Regions from separate parts of the Streptomyces sp. NBC_01197 genome, predicted to be linked through region 2. Evidence: riboswitches for the same ligand, from Rfam matches in the RefSeq annotation. Region 2 holds a riboswitch; the other holds the start of a gene.
The links. A riboswitch is a leader RNA that binds a small molecule or an ion and turns the genes downstream of it on or off. The one in region 2 is predicted to bind S-adenosylmethionine.

Region 1 (7,351 bases), 1.6 Mb from region 2:
TGGAGCAGGGCCACGCCACCACCGGCGACGATGCCCTCCTCGACGGCCGCCTTCGCGTTGCGAACGGCGTCCTCGATGCGGTGCTTGCGCTCCTTGAGCTCGACCTCGGTCGCGGCACCGGCCTTGATGACGGCCACGCCGCCGGCCAGCTTCGCGAGGCGCTCCTGGAGCTTCTCGCGGTCGTAGTCCGAGTCGGAGTTCTCGATCTCGGCGCGGATCTGGTTGACGCGACCCTGGACCTGGTCGCTGTCACCGGCACCGTCGACGATCGTGGTCTCGTCCTTGGTGATGACGACCTTACGGGCGCGGCCGAGCAGGTCGAGACCGGCGCTCTCCAGCTTGAGGCCGACCTCCTCGGAGATGACCGTGCCACCGGTGAGGATGGCGATGTCACCGAGCATGGCCTTGCGGCGGTCGCCGAAGCCCGGGGCCTTGACGGCGACGGACTTGAAGGTGCCGCGGATCTTGTTGACGACCAGGGTCGACAGCGCCTCGCCCTCGACGTCCTCCGCGATGATCAGCAGCGCCTTGCCGGACTGCATGACCTTCTCGAGCAGCGGAAGGAGATCCTTCACGTTGCCGATCTTGGAGTTGACGATCAGGATGTACGGGTCGTCGAGCGACGCCTCCATACGCTCCATGTCGGTGGCGAAGTACGCCGAGATGTAGCCCTTGTCGAAGCGCATGCCCTCGGTGAGCTCAAGCTCAAGCCCGAAGGTCTGCGACTCCTCGACGGTGATGACGCCTTCCTTGCCGACCTTGTCCATCGCCTCGGCGATGAGCTCGCCGATCTGGGTGTCAGCGGCGGAGATGGAGGCGGTCGAAGCGATCTGCTCCTTGGTCTCCACGTCCTTGGCCTGCTCCAGCAGAGCGGCGGAGACGGCCTCGACGGCCTTCTCGATGCCACGCTTGAGGGCCATCGGGTTGGCACCGGCGGCGACGTTGCGGAGGCCCTCACGAACCAGCGCCTGCGCGAGGACGGTCGCGGTGGTCGTACCGTCACCGGCGACGTCGTCCGTCTTCTTGGCGACCTCCTTGACCAGCTCGGCGCCGATCTTCTCGTACGGGTCCTCGAGCTCGATCTCCTTGGCGATGGAAACACCATCGTTGGTGATCGTGGGGGCGCCCCACTTCTTCTCAAGGACGACGTTGCGGCCCTTGGGGCCGAGGGTGACCTTGACGGCGTCGGCGAGCTGGTTCATCCCGCGCTCGAGACCGCGCCGTGCCTCCTCGTCGAACGCGATGATCTTGGCCATGTGAAGTGGTCCTCCCGGACAGGGGGTGGAAAGCGTCAGACCTGGCGGTGCCCGCGACGGACGGCCTGCTTGCCCGGTGGTTCCTTGCCCCACCCGGCCCGCGGGCCTCACCAACCCGGTCCTTCTGTCACTCTCACTGGGAGAGTGCTAACGCCAATGATTAGCACTCGACCCCTGTGAGTGCAAGCGCCTTCGAAGAAGGCCCACGTGGGTGCGGTGCTGCCCCCGGACGCACGAGAGGCCCGCGCCCCTGTGTGGGGTGCGGGCCTCTCGGCGTGAGTGGGTCGGTGGCCGATCGCGCCGAGATCAGACGGCGAGTTTGACCATGTCCGCCTGCGGACCCTTCTGGCCCTGCGAGATCTCGAACTCAACTCGCTGACCTTCTTCAAGGGTGCGGTAGCCGTCCATCTGAATCGCGCTGTAGTGGACGAAAACATCCGCACCACCGTCGACCGCGATGAAGCCGTACCCCTTCTCCGCGTTGAACCACTTGACGGTGCCCTGAGCCATGCCTAACTCCCCTATTACTGGCCCTTGCACAGAGCCCGCACTTCGCGGGATCCGGGTCAGACCTTGCGCCGGAACGCGTCGACCGCGGCTGAATGTATCTGCCCAACTGCCCTCTGCAACAGGTCAATCGGACGAGAATTCTGAGCACGGCTGAACGCCCCATTGGGCGGATTTCCGGGTATCCCAGGGCAAGTCGGGCCGGGCAAAGGGCACTTACGACGCAAAGAGATCTACGCATTGCCCAGACATTGACGCGTGCTCATACGCGCTCGGCGCGGGCGATCAAGGGGGCTGCCCCAACTCTACCGTGTTCAATCATGCTGAATTGCCCCCTCCGCTTCGTACGCGGAGAGGGCAACGGGTCCAGCAGATGACACGACGGACGGCGGGGCGGACCCCCGGGCGGCGAGCACCGGGGGTCGCCGCGGCGCCGCAGGGGCTTGCTCAGCCGCCGGCGACGGCCGGGATGATGGAAACGCCCGCGCCGTCCGGCGTCGCCGTCTCCAGGCCCTGCTCGAAGCGCACGTCGTCGTCGTTCACGTACACGTTCACGAAGCGGCGCAGCTTGCCCTGGTCGTCCAGGACGCGGGCCGCGATGCCGGTGTGGTTCTTCTCCAGGTCGGCGATGACCTCGGAGAGGGTGCCGCCGTCGGCGGCGACCTCGGCCTGGCCGCCCGTGTAGGTGCGGAGGATGGTGGGGATGCGGACCTTGACGCTCATACGGGATTACCTTCCAGGAGTCCGGGGCGGGACGGAACGGGCGGGTACGGACAGGGCTGGGTACGGAGAGCCCGGGTCAGGCGCCCGTGGCCAGGCCGGCCTCGCGGAACGCGTCCAGGGTCGGACGGATCGTCGCGGTCGGGCCGGACGTCGGGGCGACCGCGTCCAGGGTCTTGAGGCCGTCACCCGTGTTCAGTACGACGGTGGTGAGCGACGGGTCGAGCAGACCGGCCTCGATGAGCTTCTTCGTCACGCCGACGGTCACGCCGCCCGCAGTCTCCGCGAAGATGCCCTCGGTACGGGCCAGCAGCTTGATCGCATCGACGATCTGCTCGTCGTTGACGTCCTCGACGGCGCCGCCGGTGCGGCGGGCGATGTCCAGGACGTACGGGCCGTCCGCCGGGTTGCCGATGGCCAGCGACTTGGCGATCGTGTCCGGCTTCTGCGGCCGTACGACGTCGTGACCGGCCTTGAACGCGGTGGAGACCGGTGAGCAGCCCTCGGCCTGCGCGCCGAAGATCTTGTACGGCTTGTCCTCGACCAGACCGAGCTTGATCAGCTCCTGGAGCCCCTTGTCGATCTTCGTGAGCTGGGAGCCCGACGCGATCGGGATGACGATCTGGTCGGGCAGCTGCCAGCCGAGCTGCTCGCAGATCTCGTACGCCAGGGTCTTGGAACCCTCGCCGTAGTACGGGCGGAGGTTGACGTTGACGAAGCCCCAGCCCTCACCGATCGGGTCGCCGATGAGCTCGGAGCAGAAGCGGTTGACGTCGTCGTAGTTGCCCTCGATGCCGACCAGTTCGCCGCCGTAGACGGCGGCCATCACGACCTTGCCCTGCTCCAGGTCGTGCGGGATGAACACGCAGGAGCGGAAGCCGGCGCGGGCGGCGGCGGCGCCGACGGCTCCGGCCAGGTTGCCCGTCGATGAGCAGGAGAGCGTGGTGAAGCCGAAGGCGCGGGCGGCCTCGACGGCGATGGCGACGACACGGTCCTTGAAGGAGTGCGTCGGGTTGCCGGAGTCGTCCTTGACGTGCAGAGCGCCGGTGACACCCAGCTCGCGGGCGAGGTTGTCGGCCTTGACCAGCTTGGTGAAGCCCGGGTTCAAGTTGGGCTGGTCGGCCACACCGGCGGGGACCGGCAGCAGCGGGGCGTAGCGCCAGATGTTGTTCGGGCCGGCCTCGATGCGCTTCTTCAGCTCGTCGGGGGAGCCGCTCGGGAGGTCGTACGCCACTTCGAGCGGCCCGAAACAGGAGGCGCAGGCGAAGAGGGGGCCGAGAGGGAAACGCTCTCCGCACTCGCGGCACGAGAGGGCGGCGGCGGGGCCGAGATCGACGGCCCCGGTGGAGTCACTGGTGCTGGTGACGGTCTGTACAGCCATGGTGGCGAGGTCCTCTCCTCATCTTCCTCGCGACGTACTTCGCCGCAAGACGGAATTGGCACCTTCCCCACCATGACCTCGCGGTCGGCAGGAGGGTTGCCGGGACTTCTACGGGCCGTTCCCTCAGTCCCTCTGGATGAGCGCTTATGACGCGAGCCTTGAGGCCCGGCGTGTTTGTCCGCATCTGCTGACCCCGGCATCCCGTGGCCATTTGCGTTGTTCAAGACTGTAACCGAAGGCAGTGACAGTTGAGATAGTCGTCCGAACCGCGAGATGGCTCACAGTCAAGGAGACGCGTCGTGCTGGAAGAGGTGGACCGCTGGCTGACCAGGCGTTCCTGGTCGGCGGCCGACCGTCCGCTGGACCGGCTGATCGCGGCCAAACGCGGCACGAGGGTAAGTGTCGTCCTGCCCGCGCTCAACGAGGAGGCGACGGTCGGGGCGATCGTCGCGACCATCCGGCGGGAGCTGATGGACGCCCTGCCGGTGCCGCTCGTGGACGAGCTGGTGGTCATCGACTCCGGCTCCACCGACCGTACGGCCGCTGCCGCCGCTGCCGCCGGGGCGCGGGTGGTGCACCGGGACGAGATCCTGCCGCGGATTCCGGCCGTGCCCGGCAAGGGCGAGGTGCTGTGGCGTTCGCTCCTGGTGACCGGCGGCGACATCGTCTGCTTCGTGGACGCGGACCTGCGGGAGTTCTCGGCGGACTTCGTCTCGGGGATCGTCGGGCCGCTGCTGACCGACCCCGATGTGCAGTTCGTGAAGGCCATGTACGACCGGCCGCTCGGCGAGACCGCCGGTCAGGGCGGCCGGGTGACCGAGCTGGTGGCGCGGCCGCTGCTGAACCTGCACTGGCCGCAGCTGGCCGGCTTCGTCCAGCCGCTGGGCGGCGAGTACGCGGTACGGCGCTCGCTGCTCGAACAGCTGCCCTTCCCGGTCGGTTACGGGGTGGAGCTGGGCCTGCTGGTCGACGCGCTCCACACGGTGGGGCTCGACGCGCTGGCGCAGGTCGACGTGGGCTCGCGCAAACACCGCCACCAGGACGGGCTCGCGCTGGGGCGGATGGCGGCGGCGATCTACCGCACGGCGCAGCTGCGGCTGTCGCGGGGGCAGCTGGTGCGGCCGGAGCTGACACAGTTCGAGCGGGGCGCGGAAGGGTCGGGCTTCGTACCGCGGACGCACGCGGTGGACACCGAGGAGCGGCCGCCGATGCGGAGCGTCGGGGAGTACGCGGCCCGCCGGGCCGCCTGACCGGAGACTGCCGGGGCGGACGGCCACGGACAGTGTCCGGCAGCTGTCCATGGAAAGGTTTTAGCCATAGTCGGCACGAGAATCCGCACCCCTCACCAGGCCGCGATATCCGTGTAGTCACCGCCTTATTGGCGGGAAGGAGCACTGCGACACCGTAAAGAAACAACGGATTTCGTTGCGATGACGCTTTAACGAACCCTTGACGTGAATGGTCGTCGGGAGTTGTATTCGGTCACCGGAGCGGCGTGGACGTCGTCGCGGTCCGCCCCGCATGTGCGGCACTCTTCAGCGAATACCCAGCGAATGCCCGAAGGTGCCCGCCCCCTCATGCCGCCAGCCTCATGACGCCAGCACCGATGGGACAACGGATGACCTCTACGCCCGACACGACCGTTGCCGCGACCCCCGGGAAACCGGAGGCCGACACCCGTGCCGCCAGGGCCGGGGAAGCGCCCACCCTCACCCGTTCCATCGGTGTGGTGGGAGGGACGCTGCTCACGCTCTCCTGTCTGACCCCGGCATCGTCGCTCTTCGTGATCGTGCCGGACTCTTTCGCTACCCTGGGCACCGGAACGGCCCTCACCATCGCCATCGCGGGTCTGCTCTGTATCGGAGTCGCGTTCACCTACTCGGAGCTGGGCACGCTCATACCGAGCTCCGGTGGCGAGTACGCCATGGTCGGGACCCTCATGGGCCGGCTCGCCGGCTGGCTGGTTTTCGTCCTCTCGCTGATCGTCGTCATGATCGTGCCGCCCATCATCGCGCTGGGCACCGCCGACTATCTGGCGCCGATCGTGCATCTGAACCCGCAGTACACGGCGGCCGGAGTGATGCTCCTCGCCACCGCGATGGGCCTGCTCGACCTGCGCGCCAACGCCTGGATCACCGGCATCTTCCTGGTCCTGGAAGTCGTGGCCTGCGCGGTCGTCGCCTTCCTCGGCTTCACCCACACCAGCCGGTCCGCGTCGGTCCTCATCCACCCGGTGATGGACGCCGGGCACGGCCAGAGCTCGGCCGTCACCGCCGGTCTGATCGTGACCGGACTCGCCACCGCGCTCTTCATCCTCCAGGGCTTCTCGACCGCCGTGTACCTGGCCGAGGAGATGGACAACCCCCGCCGCAACGTCTCCCGCACCGTGCTGTGGACGCTCGCGATCGGTGCGGCCGTCGTCCTGATCCCGGTCATCGCGATCACGCTCGGCGCCCCGGACCTCAAGACCCTCGCCACGGGCAATGTCGCGGGCATGGTGCAGACCTGGAGCAACTCCGGCGTCGGCACGTTCGTCAGTCTCTGCATCGCGCTTGCGATCATCAACGCGGCGATCGTGATGGTGATCCAGAACTCCCGCGTCGTCTACTCGTCGGCCCGTGACGCGGCCTGGCCGACCGCCGCCAACCGCGTCCTCTCCCACATCGGCAAGCGCTACAGCTCCCCCTGGGCGGCGACGCTGGCCGTCGGCGTCCCCGGAGCGGTGCTCTGCTTCGTCAATCTGGACACGCTGAGCGAGGTCACCGGTGTCGCGGTGGCCGCGATGTACGTCTTCGTCGCGCTCGGCGCCCTGGTGTCGCGCCGCGGTGAGCACAAGCACCGGCTGGCCTGGCGCATGCCGCTGTGGCCGGCGATCCCCGCACTGCTGGTCGTGGTCCTGGCCTGGGTGCTGTACCAGCAGAGCGTCGAGAGCCTGGTCATCACCGGTGTCATCGTCGCCGTCGCGGCGCTGTACTGGGCGCTGTACCTCCGGCCCCGGCAGGCCACGCACTGGGTGATCTCCGTCCCCGAGGACGAATTCGCCCCGGCGACGGACGCTTCGGGCACCTCGTCGCGCTGATCCCCGCGCAGCACGGAACACCTCGTCGCACTGACCCCCGCGCCACCTGACCACGGGCCGTACCGGCCCCCGCGCCGTACGGGCGGCGGACCGCACCCCCCGGCGGCTCCGCCGCCCGTACGTTTGAGCGTCTCCGGCACGGGCTAGGTTCGCGTCATGGCCTCTCCGCACGCCGCCCGCGTCCTCGTCGCCTCCAACCGTGGCCCCGTCTCGTACTCCCTCCGTGACGACGGTGAACTCACGTCGAAGCGGGGCGGTGGCGGTCTCGTCTCGGGGCTCTCCGCCATCGGGGGGAACGCCGAATCGCTCTGGGTCTGCGCCGCACTCGGCGACGGTGACCGGGCCGCCGTGCGGCGCGGGATCGCCGAGGACGGGGTACGGATGCTCGACATCGACCCCGGGGTGCAC
Region 2 (7,351 bases):
GACCGCATCATGCGTGGTGAGGCGACGGACGCGCAGATCGCCGGGTTCGTGGTCGCCCTGCGGGCCAAGGGCGAGACGGTCGCGGAGATCAGCGGCCTGGTCCGGGCGATGTACGCGCACGCCAGGCTGATCGACGTACCGGGCCCGAGCGTGGACATCGTCGGCACCGGCGGCGACGGCGCCAACACCGTGAACATCTCGACCATGTCCTCCATCGTCGTGGCGGGCACCGGCGCCAAGGTCGTCAAGCACGGCAACCGCGCGGCGTCGTCCCAGAGCGGGGCGTCCGACGTCCTGGAGAAGCTGGGCGTCAATCTCCAGCTGGCGCCGGAGCGGGTGGCCGAGGTCGCCGAAGAGGCGGGCATCACCTACTGCTTCGCGGTGAAGTTCCACCCCGCGCTGCGCTATGTGGCCGCCGCCCGGAAGGAGTTGGGCATCCGCACCACCTTCAACTTCCTGGGTCCGCTCACCAACCCGGCGAAGGTCCGGGCGCAGGCGACCGGTGTCTCCGACGCGCGGGTGGCGCCCATCATCGCGGGGGTGCTGGCCGAGCGCGGTTCGTCCGCCCTGGTGTTCCGGGGTGACGACGGGCTGGACGAGCTGACCACCACCGCCACGTCCAGGGTCTGGACGGTGGCGGACGGCACGGTGCGCGAGGATACCTTCGACCCGCGCGACGTGGGCATCGGACTGGTCCCGGTGGAGGCGCTGCGCGGCGGCGACTCGTCGTACAACGCGGATGTGGCCCGCAGGCTGCTGGCCGGTGAGGACGGGCCGGTACGGGACGCGGTCCTGCTGAACTCGGCAGCCGCGCTGGTCGCGCTGGACCCGGGCCCCGGATCCCTCAACGAGCGGATCGCGGCGGGCATCGCCCGGGCCACCGAGTCCATCGACTCGGGGGCGGCGGCCGGGGCGCTGGAACGCTGGGTCGCGGCCAGCAACACCTGAGCCCCCGGGGCACTCGGGTACCGGACACCCAGGGCGCAGTCGCGCAGCCTCCGGCCGGCTGCCGGTCTCAGGCTGTGGACTGCGCCTTGGCACGTCCGGATACGTATGGCAGGATCCTCTGCAGGTCATGAGTGACAGCGACTACGGCCCCAGCCCGCTGTCCGGCAACCCTCCGTCCGTGGCGGGGTGCCCTGGGTGAAGACCAGGCCGTGGGCAGTGAAGTCCTCGGCAAGCGCGGATCCCTCGACAGGGATCCTGGTCGTCGAGGGAGTTCTTCCGTGGTTCAGCGAATGCGTTAGGGCAGTAGGCCCCTTCTCCGCACCCCTTCCTTGCACTGTCGCGTGTGGCACGCGCAGTGAATTCGCCTGCCTTTTTCCGGGAGTTCGTCATGTCTGTTCCCAGTGCTGCCGTCAACGCGTCGGTTTGTAAGGATTCCTCCGGGAACCTCCCCGTCCTCGGAAGGGACGTCCTGGTCCCGCTCGTCATCGGCGGCGAGGTCACCTACGCGGCACTGGACTACGCGGCGAGCGCCCCGGCACTCCAGCGCGTCTGGGACGACGTGGCGGCGTACGCCCCGTACTACGGCAGCGTGCACCGCGGCGCCGGGTACCTCTCGCAGCTCTCCACCGACCTCTTCGAGAACAGCCGGACGACTGTCGCCGAGTTCCTCGGCTGCCGCCCGGACGACCAGGTCGTCTTCACCCGTTCGACCACGGACTCGCTCAATCTGCTGGCCGCGGTGGTCCCGGCGGGCTGTGAGGTCTTCGTCTTCGAGACTGAGCACCACGCATCGCTGCTGCCCTGGCGGGACGCCGCCGTGACCTACCTCAACGCCCCGCGCACCCCGCGGCAGGCCGTCGAGACCCTGGAGCGCGCACTGGCGGACCGTACGACGCCGGAGGCACCCGCTCTGGTCTGTGTCACGGGCGCGTCCAACGTCACCGGTGAGCTGTGGCCGGTCAAGGAGCTGGCGGCCGCCGCCCACGCCCACGGGGCGCGCATCGTGCTGGACGCGGCGCAGCTCGCACCGCACCACCCCGTGGACATCGCGGCGCTCGACGTCGACTGGGTCGCCTTCTCCGGCCACAAGCTGTACGCGCCGTTCGGCTCCGGGGTCCTCGCCGGCCGCTCCGACTGGCTGCTCGCCGCCGAGCCGTACCTCGCGGGCGGCGGCGCCTCCCGCAGCGTGGCCCGGCGTGCCGACGGGGGTGTCGACGTCGAGTGGCACACCACGGCCGCCCGCCACGAGGCCGGATCGCCCAACGTCATCGGCGTCCACTCCATCGCGTCCGCCTGCCGGGCGCTCACCGACGCCGGCTTCGACTCCTTGGTCGAGCGCGAGCAGACGCTGGTCCGCAAGGTCCTCGACGGGCTCCGCGAAGTGGAGGCGGTCCAGGTCCTCTCGCTCTTCGGTGACGACGCCCCGCGGGTCGGTGTCATCTCCTTCGTGGTGGACGGCTGGAACAGCTCGCACTTCGCCGCGGCGCTCTCCGCCGAGTACGGCATCGGGGTGCGCGACGGACTGTTCTGCGCCCACCCGCTCGTCCGTACCCTGCTCGGCAGCGACCCGCAGGACCAGGGCGAGTGCGGTGCCCCGGAGGGCGAGCCGGGCGAGCGCTCACTCAACGCCGTCCGGGTGAGCTTCGGCGCCGGTACGCCGGACGAGCACGTGGAGCGCTTCGTGGGTGCGGTGAAGGAACTCGTGCGGGACGGTGCCCGCTGGAACTACCGCACCGAGGACGGCCGCTGCGTGCCGGCCGTCTGACCGCGCCGACGGGGATTGCGTACGGCCGCCAGGCGCGGCGGGGTCTCAGGGCCTCGCCGCGCCGGGCGGCCGCGACCCTCAGGCGTCCAGGCCGATGGCGAAAGCCGCTTCCAGGTCGTGCTGCGAGTAGGTACGGAACGCCACATGCGTGTCTGTGGCCTCCACCCCGGGGATCTTGCTGATCCGGCCGGGGATGATGTCCGCCAGATCGTCGTGGCGGGCCACCCGGACCAGTGCGATCAGGTCGTACGTCCCTGTGACGGAGTAGACCTCGCTGATGTTCTCCAGGGCGGCGAGCGATTCGGCGATCTCGGGGATCCGGTCCACGCTGGTCTTGATGAGCACGATCGCGGTGATCACGGCTTGCTTTCTCCCTCGGTGGCCGTCGCTGGGAGTTTCACTCTAGTCGTACGCCAGTACCGCACCGCCGCGTAGCCGAAGCCCAGCGAGAACCCCACCAGATGGGCCGTGTAGGCGACCCCCGGACCGGTGCCGGACTGCTGCCCGGCCGCCAGCCACTGCAGGACGAACCAGAAGACCAGCACGATCCAGGCGGGGAAGCGCAGCGGCAGGAAAAGCAGGAACGGGAAGATGCTCGTCACCCGGGCCCGGGGGAAGAGGCCCAGGAAGGCCCCGAGCACCGCCGAGATCGCACCCGACGCGCCCACCAGGGTCTGGTCGGAGCCCGAGTGGGTGAGGGCGTAGGCCGTCAGGGCGAGGTAGCCGCTCACCACATAGAAGACGGTGAAGTGCAGGCGCCCCATGCGTTCCTCGGCCATCGCGCCGAAGACGTAGAGGAACAGCATGTTGCCCAGCAGATGCAGCCAGTTCGCGTGGATGAAGAGCGCGGTGAGCGGGGTGAGCAGGGCTCCTGCCGTACCGGTCATCAGTTCGGTCGGGACGACGCCCCAGTGTTCGAAGTACGCGCTCTGGGCGGCGAGGAGGTTGTCGCCGGTCCCATAGGCCGGATCGAGCCCGGAGACGGGGCTCAGCAGGAAGACCAGGCAGCAGACGCCGATCAGGCCGTACGTCACCACCGGCCCGCCGGGCGCGTCCCCGCGCCGCCCCGGCGCCTTCCGTCCGGGTGCATCCCGCCACTTGAACATTGACCGAGCATGACCCAACCGGACGCAATCGGGCAGATCGCCTCGCCGGGCCCCGTACGGTCGGCAGGTCCGCCCCCGGGGTATCCCGTAGGCCGTAGGGTTGCGGGGAGTACATCCGCAGTTCGATGGCGCACCGCGACCGAGACAGTACGAACGAAGAGGACGCACGTATGACGACGGTTCCCATGCCGACCGCCGACACCCGGTGGCGCTGCACGCTCTGCGGCAATCTCACCCGGTTCGATGTGACGCGCTCGTCGAAAGTTGTCGAGTACATACATCTTGACCTGGCCGGTGAGCCCAAGGTGGAGGACCGCGAGGTGGTCAGTGAGACCATCGAGCAGGTGCGCTGCCGGTGGTGCAACGCGGTGGACCAGATCGAGCTGGTGGACAGGCCGGGCGGCGGCTCCTGAGGGAGCCCCCTGAAGAGTGACAGTGGGGTGACGGATGGTGGAGTCCGAACGCGGTGCGGAGCCGGCCGACGCGGCCGGCGACGCCGCGGAGGCGCTCGACCGTCCGCTGCCCGAAGCGGTACGGCGGCGCGTTGTCGCGCTCGTCTCCGACGCCTTCGGCGGGCTGACCGTCCCTGAACTCCCGGCCCAGCTGCGGCAGTACGCCCGGTTCACCCCGACCAGGCGCGCCAAGTTCGCGGGCAACGCGATGGCCGCGGCCCTGGCGGCCGACGCGCTGTTCCGCCGGCGGATCGGCGAGCGGCTGAAGGAGTCCCAGCCCGAACTGACCGGGGCGCTCGAAGCCGGTTCACCGCCCGCGGCCGCCGACCCGGTGGATGTGGCGGCGGCCGCCTACGTACTGCGCCCGCCCGGCTGGGTGAAGCTCGTCGCCGCCGCGGGCGAGGAGGCCCAGCGTGTGGTCGCCGAGCGCGCCGACGAGGCGGTCCAGCACGAGCTGGAGCGGCTGCGGGCAGAGCTGGCCGACGCGCGGGCGCAGACCAGGACCGAGAACGAGCGGCTGCGTACGGAGCTGGACGCGGCCCGCAAGGAAGCTGAATCGCTTCAGCGCAAGCTGCGCAGCGCGCAGAGCGATGTGAAGCGCGGCGAGGCGGCGCTGCGCCGCTCCGGCTCCGAGATCGACACGGTCAGATCCGACGCCACGGCCCGGGTCGCGGCGGCGGAGAGCGAGTCGCGGCGGCTGAAGGCGCGGCTCGGTGAGGCCGAGGCGGCGGTCGAGGCCGGCCGCCGGGCCGTACGCGAGGGGCGTTCGGTCGAGGACATGCGGCTGCGGCTGCTGCTCGACACGGTGCTCGACGCGGCCCAGGGGCTGCGGCGCGAACTGGCCCTGCCGCCGGTGACCACGCGCCCCGCCGACTCCGTCGACGCGGTCGAGCCCGGCCGGCTCTCGCCCAAGGACATCGCGGCCAGGGCCCTTTCGGACACCGACCCGGCCCTGCTTGACCAGCTGCTCTCGCTGCCGCAGGCCCATCTGGTGGTGGACGGCTACAACGTCACCAAGACCGGCTATCCGCAACTGCCGCTGGAGAAGCAGCGGCTGCGCCTGCTCGGTGGTCTCTCGATGCTCGCCGCGCAGACCGGCGCCGAGATGACCTGTGTCTTCGACGGGGCCGAGCTCGCGGCGCCGGTGCTGCTCGCGCCGCCGCGCGGCGTACGGGTGCTGTTCAGCAAGCCCGGGGTGACCGCGGACGAGGTGATCCGCCAGCTGGTCAGGGCGGAGCCCTCCGGGCGTCCTGTGGTGGTCGTGTCGGCCGACCGCGAGGTCGCCGACGGCGTGGCGAGATCGGGCGCCAGGCCCGTTGCGTCCGTCTTGTTGCTGAAGAGGCTTTCGCGCGCCTGATAACTCCTGTGCACAATGCCCGACTTCGAGCGGGACAGTTTCCACCACAGCGTCAAGTGACCGTTACCGCCCGTGCGGTGTCTGTAAAATATGCACTCAGTGACCAAGATTTTTGGCAACAGGATTTGAACTGATCACAAGAAGGTCACTAAGGTCGGGCCTCGAACCTTCGCGCGGTCGATCACTCATCCAGGGGTGGCAGCGAAGGAACCGCCGAAGCCCTCACGGTTTTGCTACGTGTTCGGCGGCTCTGAGGAAGAAGGAGCTCGCCTCCGTGGCGTCCCACCGTCGACTCAAGCAGCCGAGCCGCACCCGCGTGACCGTGCTCACCGCGACCGCTGCCGCAGCCGTGGCCCTGACCGCTCAGGCCGCACACGCAGACCCGAAGCCGACCAAGAGTGAGGTCAAGGCGAAGGTCGACAAGCTCTACGAGGACGTCGACGCGGTCAGCCAGAAGTACGACGGCGCCAAGGAGCAGCAGGCCAAGCTCAAGAAGGAGGTCGGCGACCTCCAGGACAGCGTCGCGCGCGGCCAGGAGGACCTCAACAAGCTGCGGGGCCAGCTCGGTTCGATCGCGAGCGCCCAGTACCGCTCGGGCGATATCGACCCGTCGGTCCAGCTCTTCCTCTCGTCGGACCCGAACACCTTCCTCGACAAGGCCACCGCGCAGGACCAGCTGAGCAACCAGCAGGCCGACGCGGTCAAGAAGATCCAGGCCAAGCAGCGCACCCTCGCCCAGGAGCGTGCCGAGGCGCAGGACAAGCTCAAGGACCTGGCGTCGACGCGCACGGAACTCGGCAAGAAGAAGCAGGAAGTCCAGAACAAGCTCGCCGACGCGCGCAAGCTGCTCAGCTCCCTGACCGCCGCCGAGCGCGCCTCGATAGCCGCGGAGAACCAGCGCGCCAACCGCGACAACAGCCGTCCCGACCTCGGCAACTCCGTGCCGGCCTCCGCCCGCGGGGCCGCCGCCCTCAACGCGGCGAAGACCCAGCTGGGCAAGCCGTACGTGTACGGCGCCACCGGACCCGCCTCCTTCGACTGCTCCGGGCTGACGTCCTGGGCGTACGCACAGGCCGGTGTCACGATCCCGCGCACCTCCCAGGCCCAGGCCAACGCCGGTCAGCGCATCTACTCGCAGAGCGCCCTCAAGCCGGGCGACCTGGTGCTCTTCTACGGCGACATGCACCACATCGGCATCTACGCGGGCAACGGCACGGTGCTGCACGCACCGCACACCGGCGCGGTCGTCCGGTATGAGGCGATGGGCGACATGCCCTTCCAGTTCGGCGTCCGCATCTGATCCGGACCCGTTCCGTCGGCGCCGCCCACACCGCCCGATCGGGCGAATTACGGTGCTGTGAGCTGACTCCCCGCCCTGTCGGTGACCTTGTGGTCTCCGGCGGGGCGTCACTCTGTGTGCACGGCGAGGTCTTTGGCCACAGCGTGGTCGCGCGGCTACTCTCCGGCGTGCGGTGCCCGGCAACTCGTCCGCCTATCGGGGCGGCAGGGACCGCACGCAGCGGAAGGAGTGCGGCTCCTGTGGTGTCCCATCGCCGTGCAACGCAGTCCGGCCTCGCCCGGAGTACCCGGATCATCGTGCTGTCCGCCGCGCTGGCGACGGCCGGAGCAGGCCTCGGGGCCGCGCAGGCGGGCGCCGAGCCGCACGAGTCGGCGACGGCCGCCAAGAGCGAGGTCGACGGGCTGTACGCGCAGGCCGAGCGGG

Region 1: linked by a shared signal. The riboswitch ahead of thrC (threonine synthase) and the one ahead of OG452_RS26640 (aminotransferase class V-fold PLP-dependent enzyme) in region 2 are both predicted to bind S-adenosylmethionine.

The regions. Positions count from the first base shown of each region.
Region 1 covers NZ_CP108569.1:4,212,623-4,219,973, reverse strand. The annotation lists gene groL (chaperonin GroEL) at 1-1,256, opposite strand, end outside; gene OG452_RS19305 (cold-shock protein) at 1,563-1,766, opposite strand; gene OG452_RS19300 (MoaD/ThiS family protein) at 2,211-2,486, opposite strand; gene thrC (threonine synthase) at 2,563-3,864, opposite strand; SAM riboswitch class I at 3,880-4,007, opposite strand; gene OG452_RS19290 (glucosyl-3-phosphoglycerate synthase) at 4,164-5,114, shown strand; gene OG452_RS19285 (APC family permease) at 5,483-6,943, shown strand; gene OG452_RS19280 (alpha,alpha-trehalose-phosphate synthase (UDP-forming)) at 7,100-7,351, shown strand, end outside.
Region 2 covers NZ_CP108569.1:5,788,715-5,796,065, forward strand. The annotation lists gene trpD (anthranilate phosphoribosyltransferase) at 1-948, shown strand, start outside; SAM riboswitch class IV at 1,072-1,189, shown strand; gene OG452_RS26640 (aminotransferase class V-fold PLP-dependent enzyme) at 1,337-2,713, shown strand; gene OG452_RS26645 (Lrp/AsnC ligand binding domain-containing protein) at 2,792-3,073, opposite strand; gene OG452_RS26650 (rhomboid family intramembrane serine protease) at 3,070-3,819, opposite strand; gene OG452_RS26655 (hypothetical protein) at 3,990-4,232, shown strand; gene OG452_RS26660 (NYN domain-containing protein) at 4,267-5,628, shown strand; gene OG452_RS26665 (C40 family peptidase) at 5,903-6,928, shown strand; gene OG452_RS26670 (C40 family peptidase) at 7,168-7,351, shown strand, end outside.